Regions from separate parts of the Paenibacillus sp. FSL R5-0766 genome, predicted to be linked through region 1. Evidence: riboswitches for the same ligand, from Rfam matches in the RefSeq annotation. Region 1 holds a riboswitch; each other region holds the start of a gene.
The links. A riboswitch is a leader RNA that binds a small molecule or an ion and turns the genes downstream of it on or off. The one in region 1 is predicted to bind cyclic di-AMP.
Positions count from the first base shown of each region.

Region 2: it holds a riboswitch for cyclic di-AMP, as region 1 does, so the genes downstream of both, MKY66_RS00530 (C40 family peptidase) here and MKY66_RS10370 (C40 family peptidase) in region 1, are expected to answer to the same signal.
Region 3: it holds a riboswitch for cyclic di-AMP, as region 1 does, so the genes downstream of both, MKY66_RS07180 (hypothetical protein) here and MKY66_RS10370 (C40 family peptidase) in region 1, are expected to answer to the same signal.

Region 1 is NZ_CP150227.1:2,272,446-2,279,561, reverse strand. It holds gene MKY66_RS10395 (N-acetylmuramoyl-L-alanine amidase) at 1-581, shown strand, start outside; gene MKY66_RS10390 (divergent polysaccharide deacetylase family protein) at 556-1,395, opposite strand; gene MKY66_RS10385 (carbohydrate-binding protein) at 1,813-3,498, shown strand; tRNA gene MKY66_RS10380 (tRNA-Leu) at 3,644-3,728, opposite strand; gene pelA (pectate lyase) at 3,867-4,829, opposite strand; cyclic di-AMP (ydaO/yuaA leader) riboswitch at 5,249-5,380, shown strand; gene MKY66_RS10370 (C40 family peptidase) at 5,386-5,850, shown strand; gene MKY66_RS10365 (carboxymuconolactone decarboxylase family protein) at 5,924-6,253, opposite strand; gene MKY66_RS10360 (hypothetical protein) at 6,395-6,613, opposite strand; gene MKY66_RS10355 (hypothetical protein) at 6,733-7,062, opposite strand.
Region 2 is NZ_CP150227.1:108,119-115,234, forward strand. It holds gene rbsK (ribokinase) at 1-338, shown strand, start outside; gene MKY66_RS00520 (cytochrome c) at 414-770, opposite strand; gene MKY66_RS00525 (GNAT family protein) at 921-1,415, opposite strand; gene MKY66_RS00530 (C40 family peptidase) at 1,770-2,204, opposite strand; cyclic di-AMP (ydaO/yuaA leader) riboswitch at 2,244-2,381, opposite strand; gene MKY66_RS00535 (hypothetical protein) at 2,627-3,478, opposite strand; gene MKY66_RS00540 (M1 family metallopeptidase) at 3,489-5,480, opposite strand; gene MKY66_RS00545 (YwhD family protein) at 5,582-6,085, shown strand; gene MKY66_RS00550 (PBP1A family penicillin-binding protein) at 6,288-7,116, opposite strand, start outside.
Region 3 is NZ_CP150227.1:1,616,575-1,623,690, forward strand. It holds gene urtC (urea ABC transporter permease subunit UrtC) at 1-842, shown strand, start outside; gene urtD (urea ABC transporter ATP-binding protein UrtD) at 805-1,614, shown strand; gene urtE (urea ABC transporter ATP-binding subunit UrtE) at 1,592-2,287, shown strand; gene MKY66_RS07155 (hypothetical protein) at 2,317-2,952, opposite strand; gene MKY66_RS07160 (hypothetical protein) at 2,980-3,183, opposite strand; gene MKY66_RS07165 (urease accessory UreF family protein) at 3,450-4,151, opposite strand; tRNA gene MKY66_RS07170 (tRNA-Leu) at 4,595-4,677, shown strand; gene MKY66_RS07175 (glutathione peroxidase) at 4,827-5,306, opposite strand; cyclic di-AMP (ydaO/yuaA leader) riboswitch at 5,680-5,854, shown strand; gene MKY66_RS07180 (hypothetical protein) at 5,970-6,368, shown strand; gene MKY66_RS07185 (HAD family hydrolase) at 6,496-7,116, shown strand, end outside.

The DNA.
Region 1 (7,116 bases):
CAGCACCGGTTATCCTGCTCGATGTAGGCCATGGCGGTATTGACGGTGGTACGTCAGCCCAAGGTGTGCTGGAAAAAGATATCAACCTGGCCATTAGCCAAAAGGTCTATCTGCTGCTTCGCAGCAAAGGTTATGCCGTTATCATCAATCGACTTGGTGATTATGCACTTAGTGATGAGAACCGCTGGCTGAACAGCCGCTCCCGTCATACCAGAGATCTTGCCCAACGTAAAAGCCTTAGCGAAGAAGTAAGTACAGATATCGTGGTCAGCATTCATGCGAACTGGAGTCCCCGATCAAATGTACACGGCCCGGTGGTACTGCACCAGAAGGAAGGCAGGAGTTATTTGCTGGCCCAATCCATTCAGGATGCCATGAACAAGTTGTACGGAACAGAGCACGGGGTCGTATGGGGCAAGCCCTTTTATATATTGAATTACGTGAAACAACCTGCCGTCATCGTCGAAACCGGATTTTTGAGCAATGCGACAGATCGAGCCAGAATGAATGACCCCGCTGAGCAAAAACGAATCGCCCAGTCCATTGCCAATGGCATTATTTATTATCTGTCGGTAGTGTAGGAGCAGAATGCCATTGCCACACTTCTCGAACCAGATCACCGATTCCTACAAATTGAACCTGATTTTGCAGATGGGAGACGGATTCACGAATTACTGCGGATGTGTTCATCCCCGAATGACCGACATGACCAATGACAACACAGATGTTCTTATCGATCGCACGCTGAGCAGCCAGATCCAGTTGTTTGCGAATGTGTTGCTTGGAGTTTTGATCATCCAGGAAAATGTCATTACCTACAGGTGGCATATTTTTGGATACGGCCAGTTCCCCCACTACGGAGCGAAAGTTCGTACGGCTGTCTACAAAGAAGAGGCCCCACTCCTTGCATACATCGAGCACAATGGACATGATGCGTTTATCCGAAGTAATTTTGGAACCCATATGATTGTTCATGCCAATGGCGTGGGGCACATCATCAATCGCTTTCTCCACGCGTGAGCGGACTTCTTCATCTGTTAGATTGGATGTGATTGCACCCGGGCCCAGCCATTCAGGTCGTCCTTTCTTGGGTTCCATGGGCATGTGCACAATCACATCCATCCCCTTTTCATGTGCAGCTATCGCATCTTTCTTCGTTGTTGGCAAAAAAGGCATGACCGCTACCGTTAGTTTAACTGGCATCGCCAGGATCTCTGCCGTACCCTTCATGTCATTACCAACATCATCGATGATAATCGCTAACCGTTTGTGATTCGATGTGGACTCTGAAGCTGCCGCTGTATGCCCTCCTGCCGATATGCCTGCGTAAAACATAATGAAAAATGCCATGGTACCTGCAATGAATCGATAATTCTTTCTCTTTTCCTTCATCATGATTCCCTCCCCGTAACTTCTGTGATCTCATTGTTTGATAATGAAGGGAGGAATATGTAAGCCAAAGCCTTCCTTTATAATAATATCCCCGCCATTGGAGACCTCTATCTCAAACGAAGATCCCCATCATGCCAGTTTTTCTCCTTTGCATTCAGACAGGAACTGTCATTGAACAGTTAGAGAATAGAGATTAATTAGAAAAAATACTGTAATTTGTCAGGTTTTCAGTTTAGGAATTATTTAGTAGAATCAACAAATGAAAGAGGTTATGTGCTTCATTTCATTCCTATGATTTATGGAAGGAGGTTTTGAAAGGGTTTACATAAAATAAATGCCAGAAAATCCGATTTTTGTTTGTTATCCCTGGTCGCGGTTTCTCTATGTAACCATTTACCATTATCGAGGAGGATGAAAGTAGTGAAATTCAAACTAAAAAAGACGATTAATGTTCTTTTGGCCTGTTTAACAGCCCTGCCTTTGATGTTAACCCCGACACATGTGTCAGCAGCCAGCGATGCCAACATTAATTTGTCCTCGGAAAAACAGCTGATCAAGGGCTTTGGGGGCATTAACCTTCCTGCCTGGATTGGTGATCTGACTCCCGCTCAACGTGAAACTGCTTTTGGTAATGATCAGAATCAGTTAGGCTTCTCAATTCTCAGGATCTACGTCGATCCAGATTCTAATAACTGGTATCGTGAAGTTGCCACAGCCAAACGGGCTATCGAAAAGGGTGCTATTGTATTTGCATCCCCATGGAATCCTCCAAGCAGCATGGTTGAAACGTTCAACCACAATGGGGACACAAATGCCAAACGTCTGAAATACGACAAATATGCCGCCTATGCGCAACATCTGAACGACTTTGTAACCTACATGAAAAATAACGGCGTAGATTTATATTCCATTTCTGTGCAGAATGAACCGGATTATGCTCATGACTGGACCTGGTGGACTCCACAGGAGATCCTTCGATTCATGAAAGAAAATGCCGGGTCCATTCAAGGTACCAAAGTCATGGCGCCTGAATCCTTCCAGTACTTAAAGAACATATCCGACCCAATCCTGAATGATCCGCAGGCACTTGCCAACATGGACATTCTGGGAGCACATACGTATGGAACCCAGATTTCGAATTTTGCCTACCCTCTCTTTAAGCAAAAAGGAGCCGGTAAAGAACTGTGGATGACTGAGGTGTATGTTCCGAACAGTGATAACAACTCAGCAGACCGCTGGCCTGAAGCACTGGACGTTTCCTATCACATGCACAATGCCATGGTAGAAGGTGATTTCCAGGCCTATGTGTGGTGGTACATCCGCAGACAGTATGGTCCGATGAAAGAGGACGGTACCATAAGCAAACGCGGGTATAATATGGCTCATTTCTCTAAATTCGTTCGTCCAGGCTACCTGCGAGTTGATGCAACGAAAAATCCAGATACAAACACATTTGTCTCAGCCTATAAAGGTGATAACAAAGTCGTCGTTGTGGCAATTAACCGCGGAACTTCAGTTACAAGCCAAAAATTCGTTCTGCAGAATGGTAATGCCTCCACTGTGTCCTCATGGATTACGGACAGCAGTCGAAACCTGGCAAGCGGAACCCCGCTTACCGTATCCAATGGAGCCTTCACGGCACAGCTCCCGCCTCAGAGCGTAACAACGTTTGTTGCCAACGTTACTGGCGGAAATAGCGGCGGGAATACAGGCAGTGGCACTACGTATGAAGCCGAGACCGGAACGTCACTTACGGAAGCTGGCATTGAAACAATCTACCCCGGTTATACTGGCTCCGGGTATGTTAACTTCAATGCGATGACTGGTTCGGCCATTCAATGGAACGGCATTAATAACACGACAACAGGTACCAAAAACGTAAAGTTTCGTTATGCGCTGGAAAGCGGCACTCGGAACCTCGACATTTTTGTTAACGGAACCAAAGTCATCAGCAACGAGCCCTTTCCAGCTACGGGAAGCTGGTCCACTTGGGTTGAAAAAACAATTCAGGTCCCCATGAACACGGGGACCAATACATTGAAAGTGGTCACCACTGGATCGGAAGGACCGAATATTGACAGCGTTAATGTTACCGCAGCGCAATAAACGTTCCATATGGCTGATGGAAGACCATTTGCTGTACGTGCAGCTAAGCACTAACCTCTTGGATACTCAAATCTAAAGTTAGTGTTAGATCAAAAAATGCAAAAAAAGACTCCTTAAGCGTTAGCTTAAGGAGTCTTTTTTTAGATGCGGTCGAGAGGACTCGAACCTCCACGGGGGGTTAGCCCACACGGACCTGAACCGTGCGCGTCTGCCAATTCCGCCACGACCGCATATTGTATCTCCGTGATCAATATCGGCGACAAGAGATAATATATCATGTGGAATCTATCATGTCAACACTGAAAATAATAACAATAAAGCCCGAAACAGACGTCCATGTCGATTCGGGCTTTACCTTTAACTACAAATTACAGCTTGGAAGGCCAGTTGCCATACCATGCATAACCGCCTCTTCTTTCTTTATCAATATCACTTAGTTTGTATTTAACGACCCCGTCACGACCAATAAAGATCGGTTTATCCGTTCCCACTTCGTAGAAACGAGCCCAGATTGGCGCAGCTTTGGAATCAGCGATAATTTTACTATCTCCATTAGCTCTTTCATACTTGTAACCTGTAATTTTCACCTTGTTAAACCAAGCCTCCGCTCCTTTAATGGATGCGGTAATTTTAGCGTTAGCAGGTCTGGTTTTCAGAAATTTAACAATCGTTACACTCTCTCCAGCTGTCAGCGATGGCACTTCATAGATTCTTGCGCTCGCCGGTTTAAGGGAACTGGAATCATGTTGTTGTCCCCATGCTGTCAGCTTACCCCCTGAAACGACCTGTGTATTCAGAATCGCCTCCACACCTTTGGCAACTGAGTTTTTACTGCGGTTAGCAAGTGTGCTGTCGATAAACGAGAAATCACCTTTGCGTGCCGCTACTTCATCCAGCATGATCATTACATTAATCATGGCATCATCATTGTAAGTGATGTGCTTGTGATATCCGGAGCTTTGGTAGACTTGTGGCCATCCGCCGTTTGAATACTGCATGTTGATCAAAAAGTTAATTCCTTTGATTGCAGCTGTGGAGTATCGCGGATCATTCGTCTTTTTAAATTCCTTCGCCAATCTTCTAATTTCTGAGTATGTAGCCTTGTTGTCTATCGTGGACTTTGCCCACTCTCCACTTGTCTGTTTATAATCTTTTCTCCAACCTCCATCGGGCAGCTGGTTCTTCAAAATATCAGAAATACTCGCTGTCGTACCCGATGCATCCGCAGCAGATACCGTCCCTACAGGGAGAACTGCCATTCCAACTGCTGAGAACACCATCGTACATGCCAGGACAAAAGTAATTATTTTCTTCGCTTTCAATTGTAACACTCTCCTATGTTCGTTTTTATAAATCTTCCACTTCTACTTTACTTATGATACGCGTCCCTGAACCTCCTTTATTTGTATTTATCGCATAATAAAATCAATTTTAATCCAATATGTGGATTGGATAATCAGATAATATGCAAAAAATCGATTTTTGTCAATATATGCAACTTAATGAATATAATCTCTCTAATTCTACATAACGGGATAGTTCTTTTAACTCATGACAAACCTATTTATTTATCCAAATTCGTCTTAAACGAATCAATAATGACGTTTTTGTCATGAATGATACCCAAACTTGATCCCTTCTTTCATATAAAAACCTTAATTCCGCTAACATTGAGGTATTACGAAGGGTTTTAAATAGGTTTGACAATTACGCATTTATGCAATATAGTTTCAAATAGTTACAAAAACTTAATTATTCATTGCCGAGTTTCATGTTTGAAAACGGGGGAACCAATTTGGGTGAATTATTCTTATACATAGGAAATATAGGGAACCTTCTACCGAACCCTTAGCTAACTCCGTAGGCATCGAAGGGAGAACATTGATTTTGAAAAAACTGATTATCTCCATTTTTGGAGCAGCTGTATTATTTACATCCGGGGCAACAAGCACAGAGGCAAGCAGTATCAACTCCGTAGTGAACAACATGACAGGTATTCCTTACAAATGGGGTGGCACAACTGTAGCCGGCTTCGACTGTTCTGGTTTTATGAGATATCTTTTCAACAAATACAGCATTGAATTGCCACGTACTTCTCAGCAGCAAGCCAAAGCAGGTACTCCGGTATCCAAGAGCAATGTTCGGACAGGTGATCTGGTGTTCTTTAATACAACAGGCAAAGGCATTTCACATACAGGTGTATATATCGGCGGCGGACAATTCGCTCATGCCTCCAGCAGTAAAGGTGTAAGCATCACAAAGTTATCGAATCCATACTTTAATGACCGCTATGTAACAGCACGTCGGGTAACTGGACAGTTTATGTATGATAAAATGTTAGGTAAAATGTAATTCACATACAAAAAGGCATCGGTTATTAACCGGATGCCTTTTTTGCACTTAAAAATGTATGTTGCATTGCTTACTAATGCAGCGCCTTCTGCACTCGCATCGCACCCTGAGACAGGGCATGTCCTCCTCCAACAGCTCCGGCCACCGCAACGGTCTCCATAATCTCCTGATCTGTTGCTCCCTTGGCACGGGCTTCTTCTACATGGTAGAAGGTACATACCTCATTGTTGGCGAATAATCCAATACCGAGTGCAATTAGCTGTTTTGTCTTCGCATCAATCACGCCAGGTTGGAAACATTCTCCGGTAAACTCATGATACGACTTCACCACACCTGGCAGCACATCGCTTAATGCTCCAATCTGATCCTTGTAGGCATGAACTTTATCATTCATCAATGTCATGGCTTGTAGCACACCCTCTCGGCTATAGTTACAGATCTTCCTCACTGTACCTATCTTCTCTCCCGAGTGAGCCATTTATGCCAAGAAATCATGGTAATTCCAAACATTTAACGCGCATGGCTCTGCCATAATTATAAGCTGTTACTCACTAAGTGGACTCTGGCGCGGCTCGCTGAACAGCTGATAGCTGTAACCTCGGTCCAGCTTAACGACACGTCGATTCTGACGACGGATAAGTACCTGCTCGCCATCCCAGGCAACCACAATCCCCTTCACGTCGTTCGATTCCAGCTCGTCCCGTACGACTCTAACTTTCTCACCTGACAGACGCAGGGCGTCCAATTCTGTATCACTAATCATATTCATGGCTCCTATATTTCAAATTTATTTACAAAAAGAGACCTAAATGAAAAGTCATTTAGGTCTCACGTGACTGTATTGGACTGTCATGTCATTCGAAATTATGTCCCGACTGAAAGTTACCGCTGCGCGTGCTCTTTGCTGTCGTTCTTCTCAAACCAAAAATCAAGCACTTTGGCGGACATCACACGTTCTTCAAGGTACTCCACTTGATGCGGTGTAAATTGTTCTTTCCAAGAGAAGGACAACTCTTCGCACAAGCCTACAATCGTCAGTAATTCTGACCAGGCAACATAGCGTTTGTACCAGAAAAATTGAGGATGTTCAATCATATAGGGATAAAGGTCATCGAATTCCGTATGTTTACAATCCAGGGCACGTTCAAAATGAACTTTCGATTCCGCCAGCTTATCATTAAAAAATTGTTCTGTTGCCAGTTGGTTCCCCATGGTGTTGCCTCCTCTCCCTAACATAACCCCATTATAAATGAAATCTGCGGTCAT
Region 2 (7,116 bases), 2.2 Mb from region 1:
CAGAGCTCGCCGCATCCCTCGGGGCCGCTGTCGTTACGACGCTCGGCCCCGAGGGGGCTGTGTACGCGGCGGCGCCTGGTGGCCGCGTACAAGCAGGGCGTGCCGGCGCGTGCCGTGCGCCCGGCTACGCCGTAAGCGCCGTCGATACGACCGGCGCTGGCGATTGCTTCAACGGCGCGCTGGCGGTAGCCCTCGCGCGCGGTGAGACCTTGGACGCGGCCGTAGGCTTCGCCATGGGTGCGGCCGCGTTATCCGTGACAAAGCTCGGTGCCCAGTCCGGGATGCCGTCCGCACGTGAAGTTGAGGCCTTTCTGGCCGAGCACGCGCTAGATGCCTAATAATTGATATAACAAAGAGGCTCTTATTCTCCCAAAAGGGGATTAAAGGGCCTCTTTGTTATGCGTGTGCAGAGATTATTTCTTCTCTGACAGCCACATGGCGATATTGGCAATCTCTTCATCCTGTAGCTTGCCCTTGAAGGAAGGCATACCACCTTTACCTTTGACAATCGTAGAATAGATCTTCTCCAGATCATCCTGGCTGCCGATGTTGGCCAGAGCAGGTCCTACGCCACCTTGAAGCTGATCCCCGTGACAGGAGATACAATTGGCTTTGACCAGTGCTTCAGCTTGTCCGGCATCCAATGTTACTTCCGGCATGGTTGGTTTGGCTTCTTCAGCCACTTCTTCTTTCCCTGGAAGCGTAAACATTAAAACAATAGCTAAAGCGCATGCTGCAAAAAATACTCCGCTCATGATCCATTTGTGCATCCCTTATGTCCCCTCCAGAATGAAAGATCATCTAACCTGAAACTATCCATATCATTATAACGGAACCTGTACTGACATCATAGCATTTTGTGGGAATTTTTTGAACTAATCACATAACAAGGGGCGAATTTGGTTGTTTTGCAATGGATTCTAACCGCGAGGCCCTTCATAAACCATACAGTGAAAGGGCTTCAGGCCGCTTGGGGTCTGTCGTTCGTATGTATCCTGGGTGACAAATCCACTCTTCAGATAGACTTGAATGGCACGAGCATTCCAAGTGAGTACTTCCAGATCAATCTCATTCGTGGGATTTCGGCGAATGGCTTCCTGTACAATAGCAGTGACAAAAGCTGTCCCTTGACCCTGACCACACAGCTCTGGATGCATGCCAAGGCCAATCCGGGTTACCCCTTCAAGTGGGAAGTATTGAGCAAATCCACATATACGATCGTTCTGATCCAGGACGATCGCATATTGCTCCTGCCGCAGCTGTGCATCTCCGAATTCCACTTCCAGAGCTTTCATCTGCTCCCAGGGGAGCCAGCTGTAGATATTGTAAGGCGGGTCATACTGCCAACTGCAGATAAGCTCCGCATGTTCTTCTCGCATGGGTACAACGTGAAACGTCACAGGGGTTTCCTTCATACACCTGCATGCTCCTTTCCTTGAAACAGAACTCTTTGTCCACTCTACAAAAGAGATGTTCATTTAGCAAGTCTTCCTTCCCAAGAAAAAAATGAAACAAAAGTTCCGGTAATTTCGTTTATATTATAACGGGATGGGTAAAAACATCATAAGGGCACGGACGAACGAACGCAAAATGAACCTGTTGATGTCGCAGGATATACCCCGAGTATAACTTGTAACATGAATAAGGATTGAAGCACAAAAAAACCGCCGGATACATTCCTGCGGAGAATGTACCGGGCGGTTCTGTTATGCTTCTTGCTTCGTTCCAGTATGGTTAATGGTTACAGCATCATGTTGCTCAGCTTGTCCCTAGTCAAGGGCCAGTGATTCATATGCGTCCGTGCTCATAATCCGTTTCGCGCCAACATAACGATTGGCCCAATAGTTTTCACTCAATGCACTGATCGTAACGCCTTTGGAAGAAGAGGAGTGTGCAAACTTTCCATCTCCTACAAAGATTCCTACATGAGATACGCCTTTACCTGTTGTATTAAAGAACACCAGATCGCCAGCTCTCATTTCCATGCGGGATACGGAATCGCCCATGTCGAATTGGGAACTGGATTGGCGTGCCAAATCAATACCCAACTTGTCGAATACATACCGTGTAAATCCGGAGCAGTCAAAGCCGTTAAGCGTTGTTCCCCCACTTTTGTATGTAGTTCCCATTGCTGAATCAATTACTGTGTCCATCTTTGAATCTGCGAATGCGCTACCTGCACCAAGTGATAAAGCGAATGTGATGCTAAGTACAGCTGCGGTTAATTTCTTCTTGAACAAGAGATATTCCCCTTCCAATGCCTGCGAGGTTAGCTTAAGGATTCGGTTGAAGGTCCCCTATGATCCCTCTGTAGCAAGATCAATTCACCCATAACTGGTTCCCCCGCTTCCCAGGTGCCAGGAATTTGGCTATGCTAGTTATGCACCTGCGAAATCAAGAAATGACGATTTAATTTTAAGTAGTTACAAATATGAATGTAAAGATTACAAAGTTGTTACTAAAAACTCACTGCGATTATTGTAACAGAGGAGTACGGCTTTGGCAACGTTTAACAACAAATTTAGCAAAAAAACCTCGACCTTTGACGGGGAAAGGTTGAGGTTTGCCTATTTATTAAGTACATATTAGGGCAAGAGTTTAACATGTGATGGTAACAATTTTTAAACTATCTGCTCTCACCTTTGGATATTTTGGACTGCCATAATCGGAAATGGCTGCATATTTTCCACAGACTCAATAGACATCTGGCAAGTGGATACGTCTGTTGTAGTATAAGTCCGGTAAGTCCCGTTAATAACCATGAGGCTGAAGTGAATGCCCCAAAGACGAGCAGGTGTACTCCGCCCAGCAGGAGTGCAATGCCGATTACAGCGATGAGATGACGCATTGCAATCCAGAGTGCTCTGAGGGTACCGTGAGCCCCGCCTTCTCCTTCTGGTGCCGAAACACCGAACTGCATGTAGAGTATGGCGTGGTGGATGATCCAACCATATAAAATCCAGGCAACAACATAAGGGATACCAGGCAAAAGTAATTGAAGGGAATGAAATCCGTCCATGAGAATCGAGTAGAGCTTCGGTATGAGCCAGTAGGCGGGCAGAAGTATCAATAAAGTACGTATGGTGTGGAGCAGCAGCATCGGTTTCCACAGATTTTTGATTCCGCGGACAAAGGGGATGCGCTCTTCTGTAGAATTAAAGTGCTGAAGTGAGTAGAGCAGTCCTGCCTGAATGAGGGGGCTGATCAACATCCGAACCAGCAGCATGCCCCCTAGAATCCATAGATAACGATGAACCTCCGGATGGGTAGACAGGTTAAGTTGACTTTCCATTTTGAACAAAAGTGTACTCAACTCCCCGGCATCAGCATTCGGATAGCGCAGGAGTAGTGGGATGACCGCCGATTGTACCATTCGATAGAAGAAATATCCCCAAATGAGTTGATAGAGAAATAAGATTGCTGCAATGAACATATGCTGACGGACGAGAAACCAGCCTTCACGTATTTTCGCTTTCACCGTTTCCACCTCACCATGACAGACCTCCGAATATGGCTTCTATTAGTTTGGTTACACTCATGCTCCAGCGGGACTTCGCCCGCTCATCCAGTCCGGATTTCAGGAAATTGTTCATATGGCGGTTCTCCAGCACGATCGTGTACAGGGGATCGGTCATGGCCCAGGATACGGGAGATGTGTGAGTTAATTTATACGTGATGCGATCTTCTTTTCCATTCCATTGTTTGGTGAGGATATGCCCATCTTCAAAAGCAATGCGAACAGGAACGGCGCTGTAATCACTCCCTTTTTTTGCGATCGTCACGGATGACTCGTACAATGTTTGACCGTCTTTCTGTACGGGCGTAACACGAATCTTCTCTACAGCAAAGTCAGCCATCCCGTCACCAAAGACGTACTGATCAAAATAATCAGACCAGGAAGTGCGGGTCACTTGTTCCACAACGTTCTGAAAATCAGCCGAAGTGGGATGTTTGAAGCGGTACTTCTTCACATAGGTAGAGAGAATGCGTTCCATCTTTTTTGCACCGACTTGATGTTCAATACCAAGCAATACAAGCTTGCCACGTGTATAGACATTGGCTGCATACTCATTCTGTGAATCAAACTTCCAGGATTCTTGTGTTAAGGATGAAGGAGACGTAATCAGTCCCGATTGTACCGGCAGATTCGGAATCAATCCGTATTCCTGCTCCATCAGTTTGTCTTCTGCATAAGAGGTGAACCCCTCATCCAGCCAGGCCTCCTCGAATTCGTTGCTGGCAACCATGCCGTAGAAGTACTGGTGTCCGATCTCGTGGATTACGGTACGTTCCAGGTCATAACCTGGCGTAGTGTCATCGGCTCCAAAGGCCGTAACTAGCGTAGGGTATTCCATACCTCCAGCACCGTTCCCCACTTTGGGTGGAACTACGATGGATAAGGTAGCGTAAGGATATGGGCCAAACCATTTGCTATAATTGGCTAGAGCCGCCTTCGCAGCATGGAAATAACGTTCTTTCAGATCCTGATGAGCTGGGTCCAGATATAACTTGATTCGTACACCAGGCACATTGGGTGCAGAGAATGGTTCCTCGGCGTACACAAAATCGGGTGAGGCTGCCCAGGCGAAGTCATGCACATCATCGGCATAGAATTGATAGACCTTTTCTCCGTTCTTCACCACGGCTTGCTGCGTTGGAAATCCGGTAGCAGCCACTTTGTATGTTTCAGGCACCCGAATACGCACACTATATATACCGAAGTCGGCGTAGAACTCTGAATTGCCATGGTACTGGTGCAGATTCCAGCCTTCCGTTGTTCGTCCACGCCTGCCTACAGGTTCATAGGCACTTAATTTGGGAAACCATTGACCTGCCATGACAAAGTGATCAGCAGTTCCCATCCGTGCAAAAATCTTTGGCAGATTCACTTCAAATCGGGTGTGGAGCGTGATGCTTTCCCCGCCTTTGACGGGTTTGGGCAGGCGTACTTTAATGAGGGTGGTGTCCTTGATATTTCCGTCATCTGGTTGCACATACTGCATCCGGTGCAGGAGAGAGAGCCCGTCCTCCGTTTTCATTTCGGTAATGTTCATGGAGCCGTAACCATTGGTAGGCATGACATCACCCCGAAGCTTTCCGCCGGATTCCCTCATAAAGGTGGTGTCAGCAGAAGAGAAGGCGTTGGGATACATATGAAAGTAAAGCTCGCTGACGGTTTTTTTGCCTGGATGTGTCCAGGTAATCGTCTGAGTCCCTTCCAATACGTTTCCTTCGACCAGCTTCACATCCATGTGATATTCCACAACACGGTTGCTGTACACTTCGGCTGTAGGGGTCTGTACACTTTCTGGAGGTGCTGGAGTTGGAGCTATTGCCTTGGGCTTGCCCGATTCGGGGGCGAGTACTGGCAATTCGGAATGAGTTGAGCGATTATAACCCAGAGTGATCCATATCCCTCCGGCAAGTACACACAGGGCCAGGGATGCAGTGAGCCAGCTCTTGGCGCGTCGTGGAATCATCGTTAAATACCTCCCGTTGACAAGCATCTACAGCATGTATATGTTTGCAATGGGGCAATTATTAGTTAAAATATTTGTATCAACCCTTGGAGGCTATAAACATGGACCAAAACGAGCAAAACGGCAAAAAACAGATTGCCTTGAATATCGTTAGTGCAAAAAGCAAGCATAAAGGCTTCGGTGCAGGCTCCATTGATCTGAATAACCTTTCCCCGGTCATTATTGATAATGGCGAAGCCAAAATCGATATCGGTGCGATGCATGCGAAGAGCAAAGTGGAACGCAATATCAAGTTCTCTACCAATCGTGAAGATGTGCCCAACGGACGCCAGGTATGGCTGGTGTGGGTAGCTGTCGATCGCACGGAGGAAGGCCAACTGTATGGTGGAGCAACGGCATGTGAGATGTGGATTGATACGGAAGCAAGACGCGGATGGAAACTGTTGGCCGAACATGTGAATCGCATGGATTATGCCTTGAAGCGTCGCTTCATGCTGGATGAGCTTGGACCTGAAGCTCGAGCTGCACTTAAGACACTGCTGATCTCACACAATGAAGAATGGTGGAATGCTTCTCCAGATGTATTGAAGGAAGCACTCGCCTAAGGCAGATCATTTTCAACAAAGTATAAAAGCAAAAAGAAGCAAAAGGCCCCTTGACCGGAAAGTTCGGCTGGGGGTCTTTTGCTTGTGCATTAATCATATTCATCGATCTGAATAATTATGAGTTTCCATTCGAAGTGAATTTCCAATTGTTCAATATAACCAGGGGTTATAGGTGACGCAACTAAGTCATCGCCCATTTGCATCATTCTACCCACCAACGTTTGAAATCTCCCCACCAGGAATGTTTTTCTTCCTGTATGCCTTGTTGATTCTGTACCTGGCGGGTCTTCTCATCTTCTCCAGAATCCGAATCATCCGTCGTACCATGACATACCTCTGTCGGTTCAGTACCATCAATAAAAACTTCCAATCGTTTCTCTTCACAACCGTTGCCTGCCAGCTTGCCGGATTCCGGGTCAATATAGACACTTACAACATGATCAGGCACGGTGAAAATTTTGGGTGGTACGCTCGCAAGAGCCTGCTCTGTGAATTGGGCAAAGATCGGCGCCGCCCGGCGACCATCCGAAGTTGAGATGGCTTTGCCTTGGTCGTACCCAACCCATACAGCGGTGGAGAGCTCGGGTGTGAATCCGACGAGCCAGGCATCCGTATTGGTCGTTCCCGTCTTTCCGGCAACCGGACGTTTGATCGCCTTAGACACCCGGTTACCCGTTCCCCCATTTTCGAAGACACTTTCCATTAAACGAGTCAGGACATAAGCTGCTGCAGGTTCCACGACGGTCTCAGCCTTGGTTTGAGGGGATTCATAGAGTACACGTCCTGCGGCATCTGTTACTTGCAGAATGGCGACAGGTGGCGTCCGTTGTCCACCAGCAGCAATGACGGAAAAGGCCGACGCCATCTCCAGCGGACTAACAGGTGAGGTTCCCAGTGCAAGAGAGGGCACGGCGCTCAGGTTGCTTGTAATGCCCAGATTTTTTGCCATACTGACAACCTGCTCAGGACCGATCTGCATAATGGTGTTCACCGCATAGATATTGTCTGAAGCGGCGATCGCCTGTCTTAGA
Region 3 (7,116 bases), 660 kb from region 1:
CCAGTGGAGCAACACTTCCTGACTTCATGGGATGGAGTGGTCTCAGTGGTCTGCCATGGTTCTGGGAGCCGTTTCGTTCTTTCCCGGTGGCGCTGTTATTGGGGATAGCCCTTCCGGCATTGCTCGCCTTTGCCCTGGGGTGGTTTACGTTCCGTAACCGGATCACCGGTGTATATTTTACCATCCTGACTCAAGCCTTGGTTCTTATTACGGTAACACTCTTTGTTGGTAAACAGGAATGGACGGGTGGAACAAATGGCATTACCGGATATAATTCGATCTTTGGTTTTACACTTCATTCCGCTGGAACGACGATTGCTCTCTACTATATAACGCTTGCTGTTCTGGTGATCGCTTATATGCTCTGTCGTCGAATGGTGAACAGTCGGTTCGGCCAAGTGCTTGAAGCTGCGCGGGATGGGGAGAATCGGGTACGATTCCTCGGATATGATCCGGCAGGATATAAAACGCTGGCTTTTGCTTTTTCCGGTGCGCTTGCAGGCATCGCGGGTATGTTGTTTGTTCTTCAGGTCGGTATTATCTCGCCATCGATGATGGGGATTGTGCCCTCCATTGAGATGGTCCTGTGGGTTGCGTTGGGTGGTCGCGGTACGCTTATTGGAGCGGTCATCGGAGCAGTGGTGCTGAATGCAGCCAAAACAGGCATAAGTGAGGCTTATCCCGAAGGATGGTTGTTTGTCATTGGCGGGCTCTTTGTAACGGTAGTTTTGTTCATGCCAAACGGTATTGTAGGTGTATATCGTCATATCGTTCGCTTGCTGAAGCGGAGAGGAGAGAGTGCGCATGTCCAAGTCACTCGGGAAAAACCTAAAGTCTACTGAGGAATTAGCGGTGTTGGTAGCCGAGGATATTACGGTGGCCTTTGGTGGGTTCGTTGCTGTCAAAGGCATGAATCTGAAGCTGCATGAACATGACCTGCATTTTCTGATCGGACCCAATGGTGCAGGGAAAACAACGATGCTGGATGTGATATGTGGCAAAACAAAACCCATGTCCGGCTCGGTGAAGATGGGGGATGGCACGGAATTAACACGACTGAAGGAGCACCAGATTGTTCGCAAAGGTGTGGGACGCAAATTCCAGGCGCCATCGATCTTTGCGGGTCTGACGGTGCAGGAGAATCTGACACTGGCGGCGGAGACTCGCCGTTCCCCTTTGCAAGCCATCGGCATTCGGAGATATGGGAAAATGAGTGCTGCCATGGAGGTTGTTACCCTCCAGATTGGTCTGCAAGACCGCGTTGATGCTCGCGCAGGAGCGTTATCACATGGGGAGAAGCAGTGGCTGGAGATCGGCATGCTGCTTCTGCAGGAGCCACGGGTGTTGTTGCTGGACGAACCAGCCGCAGGCATGACGGATGAAGAAACACATAAGACCGGGCGACTTCTGCAAGAGATTGCGCGTGAGCGCTCGGTTGTGGTGGTGGAGCATGATATGGAGTTTGTGCGAGAGTTCGCAGCCAAGGTAACGGTGATGCATGAAGGAAAACTGCTGAAGGAAGGTACGATGGCGGAGGTACAGGCAGACCCGAAAGTGGCAGAAGTGTATCTGGGCAAAAGGAGGGATGACCATGCTGTCGCTGCAACGAATTGAATCCGGCTACGGGGAAAGCAATGTGCTTCGTGGTGTGAACCTGGATGTACAGCCTGGACAGGTGGTGTGTCTGATGGGCCGTAACGGTGTAGGGAAAACAACGTTGATGAAAACATTAATGGGGCTGCTCAAAACACGCAAGGGCAGTATTCAGTGGCAAAATCAGGAGTTATCCACCTTGGACACAGCCAAGCGGGCAAGGGCAGGGATTGGTTATGTACCGCAGGGGCGGGAGATTTTCCCGCAGCTTACGGTGAAAGAAAACTTATTGCTTGGTCTGGAGACAAGTGCTCCGGGAGTAAAAACGTTCCCGGAGGATGTACTGGCGATGTTTCCAGTGCTTGCGACGATGTATGGACGGCAGGGCGGGGATCTGAGTGGTGGACAGCAGCAACAGTTGGCGTTTGCCCGGGCATTGGCTTCGCGTCCGGGGTTGTTGCTACTTGATGAGCCGACAGAAGGCATCCAGCCTTCTATCGTGGAGGACATTCGGCAGGTTATTTTGCAGCTCAAGGCAAAGGGGAACCTCTCGGTTCTGCTGGTAGAGCAGAGTATTGATTTTGTACGAAGTGCCGCAGATTACATCTATATCATGGACAAAGGAACCATAACCCTGCATGGGACACCGCAAGAACTGGATATGTCGCAGTTTGAACATCATCTCTCCGTATAGTGTAGTTAGTCGGCGAGTGGAGAGAGGTTTCAGGAACGCTTGTCCAGGATATTCGAGTATTTCGGATATAACCGCCGGATGCATTCTGGACAGATGTCGTGGGTAAATTCGGCATGGGTATGCTTCTCCAGATAACTCTCAACGGAGTTCCAATGTTCCTCTTCGTCCTTGATTTGTTTGCAGACGGCGCAAATAGGCAGCAGTCCGCGCAATGTACGCACTTCAGACAATGCCTTCTTCAATTGGTGTTCTGTCTTTCTTTGTTCGGTAATATCCATGTGCGCAATTAAAGTGAGATCGGTATCCAGAATTGAATTCGCATAAGATAGAGGGGTGAGTTCTACACGAAACCACCTCTTTTCGTTGTATACAGTATACACGCAGATGTCATATGTATGATTTCGATTAAAGGGTATTCCGCGTTCTTTCAAATTCTGTGCGACAAGTGCCATGTTAGCGTTTTTGCTTCGTTTTGCCCAGGCTTCCGTCAGATGCAGGTAATGTCTATAACTACTGTGTGTATCCGGGTTTGGTGAGCATTGACCGAGTCCCTGTTGCCAGGCACGGTTACAACTTTGGATAATCCAATTGTGATCAACGATGATGAGCTGGTGACGTATGGACTGGAACGACAGCCTCTCCAGATCGGATGTAACATGTCTCATGGATGAGACCCTCCTTTGGCAGAAATCTTATCTCAGTTCATCTGGAATATCCAAAATATCAGCGACCAGGTGCCTGAATCGGGTTGCTTTGCGTGTGCCGTGAATAAGATTGGATAAACGATAGGGTGGGATGCCATGCTGTTCACAAAAGGTCTTCTGGTCCACTTGAAGTTCGGTTAGCCGTCGTTTGATGGCCCATCCGAACGGAGTAACTGGTTTCTTCTTGTTCAAAAGGGTTCACCCCTGGTTAGAATGTAGTATTCAGCCGCCCTTTCTTCATGTAGAATATATAGAAATGCGAGCTGTATGTTTCATTATATACGTAAATTCGTCATCTAACAATTAAAAAAGACGGAAAAAAGTGTATTTTGTGATGATAAATGGCGTAAATACGTAAATGAAACAAATAAAATGACAAAAAACACGTCGGCAAGGAGGTTGCCGCGTGTTTTTTAGTTTGTTTGAATGAAGGGGAGCAGGTATGAGGAGGAAGAGGATTAGGCCCTGTAGGCATGAAGTCCAGCTCCGAGCATATGGAAACTGGGGAAAAACGATTTCATGGACATCGAGGTTGGCTGTGCCAGTCCATCCGCAGCCGAGGCGCTGACGGTCTTCCATTCATTCTCCAGATCTGTGGCCAGGCGGACCATCAGATCCTTGGTTGTATCATTGTTCAGGGGAATGACTTTGGAGGCTTCGGTTATGCAGGCATTCATGGCTGAATGCAGGTAACCAAGGACCGCCTCCTCGACCGGGATGTCGAGGTGGTGGTTAATCCAGGCGTGAACAGTCGAGAGGCAACCAACCGAATCGTATTTGGCAAAGATCTGTTCGAGCTGGCTGAATTCAATCCAGGGGTGCAGAGCGCGTGCAAGTCTGATTAATCGTTTACCCATCGCGGCAGCTTGTTTTCTGAGATCTCCAGGGGTTCGCTGAACATGGACGAGCTTGTCGATCAGAGCTATCCGCCATGTATCCTTGTGATCTGCTGCGGTATAGATGCCTTTAATGGCCATACCTTCAAGACGAACAATGCTGGGATGCAACTGACAACGCATGAATGATTCGAGATCTTCAGCATTACGAATGGTACCCTCCCTGATGTGGATATCCATGCCGAAGGAATGGGTGAACCCTCCGACCTGAATAGAGGAATCAAGCAGTTTGACATAATCGAGCAGCTTATTCCCACGGTTCACAATCATTCGCCTCCTGTGTTCGTTAAATGTCACTTAAAGTGACATTTGTATTCCTTTTTGTTTGCTTTGTGTTTGGAAATCCGAATTATATGATAGTTATCATCCCATAAATGTCCGCTTTTTGTCAATAGTATCCGTGAATATTAATGGATTAAATCTATAATTTAATATTGTGTTATTTTATATAACTTATTGTGTTATTTATATGGCGAAGTGCAGGGTGGACTATATATAAGGAAGGACTATATATAAATGAATCAACAAGATCGGCTCTTACCGAAAAAGAGGGGATTAAATCTAATCATATGCAGTTCATGGGTAAAGATGACGAGATTATGCGATTTTTGATGAAAATACCTAGCTGAAAAAGAAGTATTAAATAATACTTTACTTTTGGTTCTGAACCCGGTATAATCAATTCTGTTGCCGATTATTTACGACATGCGGTCGTGGTGGAATGGCAGACACGCTATCTTGAGGGGGTAGTGGGCGTATGCCCGTGGAGGTTCGAGTCCTCTCGACCGCATCATATGAACGATTAAAAAGAAGCTTTCCATTAATGGAAAGCTTCTTTTTTTGTCTTTTTGAACAGTTTGACATCAAAGTTGAGAAAAAAAAGGCCATCCATTACCGGGGAAATGGTGCTCTACCTTCCGGCTACGGGTGGCCAATGTATTATTTTTGCAGCAAGTTTTTGATATCTTCTTCAATCTTGTCAGGTGTTGTTTTGGGAGCATAACGTTTGATTACCTGTCCGTTCTGATCCACAAGGAATTTGGTGAAATTCCATTTGATTGCTTTGGAGCCGAGCAGGCCAGGAGCTTCTGTGCTAAGGTGTTGGAAAAGAGGGTGAGCGCTTGAGCCGTTCACATCAATTTTCTCAAACATAGGGAAGCTTACGCCATAATTCATCTGACAGAACTCGGCAATATCGTCGGAAGATCCTTTTTCCTGTGCAAACTGGTTGCTTGGGAAACCAAGAACTTCAAATGGAGCATCTTGAAACTTGTCTTGCAGTTCTTGCAGTCCTTTGAATTGAGGGGTAAGGCCGCATGAGCTTGCCGTATTCACGATCAGTAACACTTTGTCACGGTAGTTGGACATTTCAACTTCTTGACCGCGAAGGGTATTCACTTTGTAATCGTAGACTGTCATCTAAATCGCCTCCATTTATTTACTCTTATATCTTCTATTATATTGGTTACAATTAAATATTGCAAAACTAATATGGTGTTAAAAGAATCAAAACAGGCAAGTTGTGCAGAATACGTGAATGAATTGGGATGTGATTATCGTTAGAGTGAGAATTAGATAGCCTTGAAGAGATAGATAGAGTATAACTTTGTTGTAAGCGTTATTATGGATGGGAATTGGCAAAAATCTGCCGATTCGGTGATCTGGGCGGACTTTACACCGACATGGCACGGGTGTATGATTCATTACGTAATTTCAATTTAAACTAAAATTGTACTTGAAAAACGAAACAAACGATAATATCGCTCGATCTTATCCTTAAGATATACGAACGATGTTTTAATCGCTGAGTTTCCATTCATTGATGAATGGGAAACGGGGGAACCAACGGAATGTGCTGTCCAGGACAGTGGCATTCATGGGGTGAATTTTCCGGTGACAGCCGGAAATAGGGCGACTCTCGCGCCCGAATCCGTCAGCTAACCTCGTAAGCGTTAAAGGGAGAGGCAACAAGCCGTACGCTGGTTCATGGTGTTTTCGCCATGGATTATTTAAGAAGCGTTCGGGAGGCCTTGGTCCCCCACGCTTCTTTTTTGTTGTCTTTTCACACCAAGGGAGGAACGAATGATGGATACTGAGATGATCTTAGTGACTGCTCCAAATGAAGCAGGACGCAAATTTATTAAATTGCTGATGTATAAAAAAATGCCGTTTGCCGTTCTAACCAACAGTGCAGGGGAAGAGCGCAGACTCCGTAGAATCGGAGTAGAACATGTCATTCGCATGAACACGGCTGCAGCTCAAAAATGGTTTTTGCCGCAGGGCAGCGTAGGCAACGTGTTTATTTTCGAGAACAGCCTGAATCTGACCTGTCGTTATTTACAGATCTGCCGTTCATGGACATCGAAATCCCTGTGCGTGATTACGGAGCAGAGTCATCCTAAGGGCATCTATCGGGGCATGGGCGCAGACCGGATTGTATATTCGCTCAATGGGGAAGTTGGCTTTCTCCTCAATGGTTAATGCCATAGCTTGTGATTGCTCAGGTGTAAGGTGCCTGTTATAATTGAATGTATCGATAAACGGAAGTTTGAGGAGACTCATGCATGATGGTGAGTCTTCTTTGTTATGCTTACAAGGAGGAATTGGCGTGCCGGATGTAGGTGGATTGAAATGGTTGTTTTTTGATGTTGGAGATACGCTGGTGGATGAATGGGAGCCGGTTGATGATATTATCGGACAGTTCGTCCGCGAAGCCTGTGCATTGGGGTATCCGGTGAAGATTGAGGCGGTACGCGAACTGTTCGCGAACTGTTACCAGAAATATGAGCAATGGCCTATGAGAGTGGCGATTCGCACATTCGTTGAAGACGAGGGACACCAGAAACAGATTCAGGACAAGCTGAAGTTTCAAAAAGATCTTGAACGTCCTTTTCCTTCAGCGGATTCTGTTCTTCAGCAGCTGTCACGGCATTATCACATTGGCATTATTGCCAATCAGAGTCCTGGAACGGAAGAGAGACTGGAGAGTTACGGCTTGCGGAAGTATGTTGATGTTCTGGCCTGCTCGGCTGAAGAAGGAGTGTCCAAGCCAGACCCTGAGTTATACGCTGTAGCCTTGAAGCAGGCCGGTTGTGAACCGGAGGAAGCCGTCATGATCGGCGATCGGATCGATAACGACATTATACCTGCACGGAAGCTGGGCATGCGTACGATTCGAATTATGCAGGGTTACGGAAGATTCCAACCAGATCTATCGGATGACCAACGT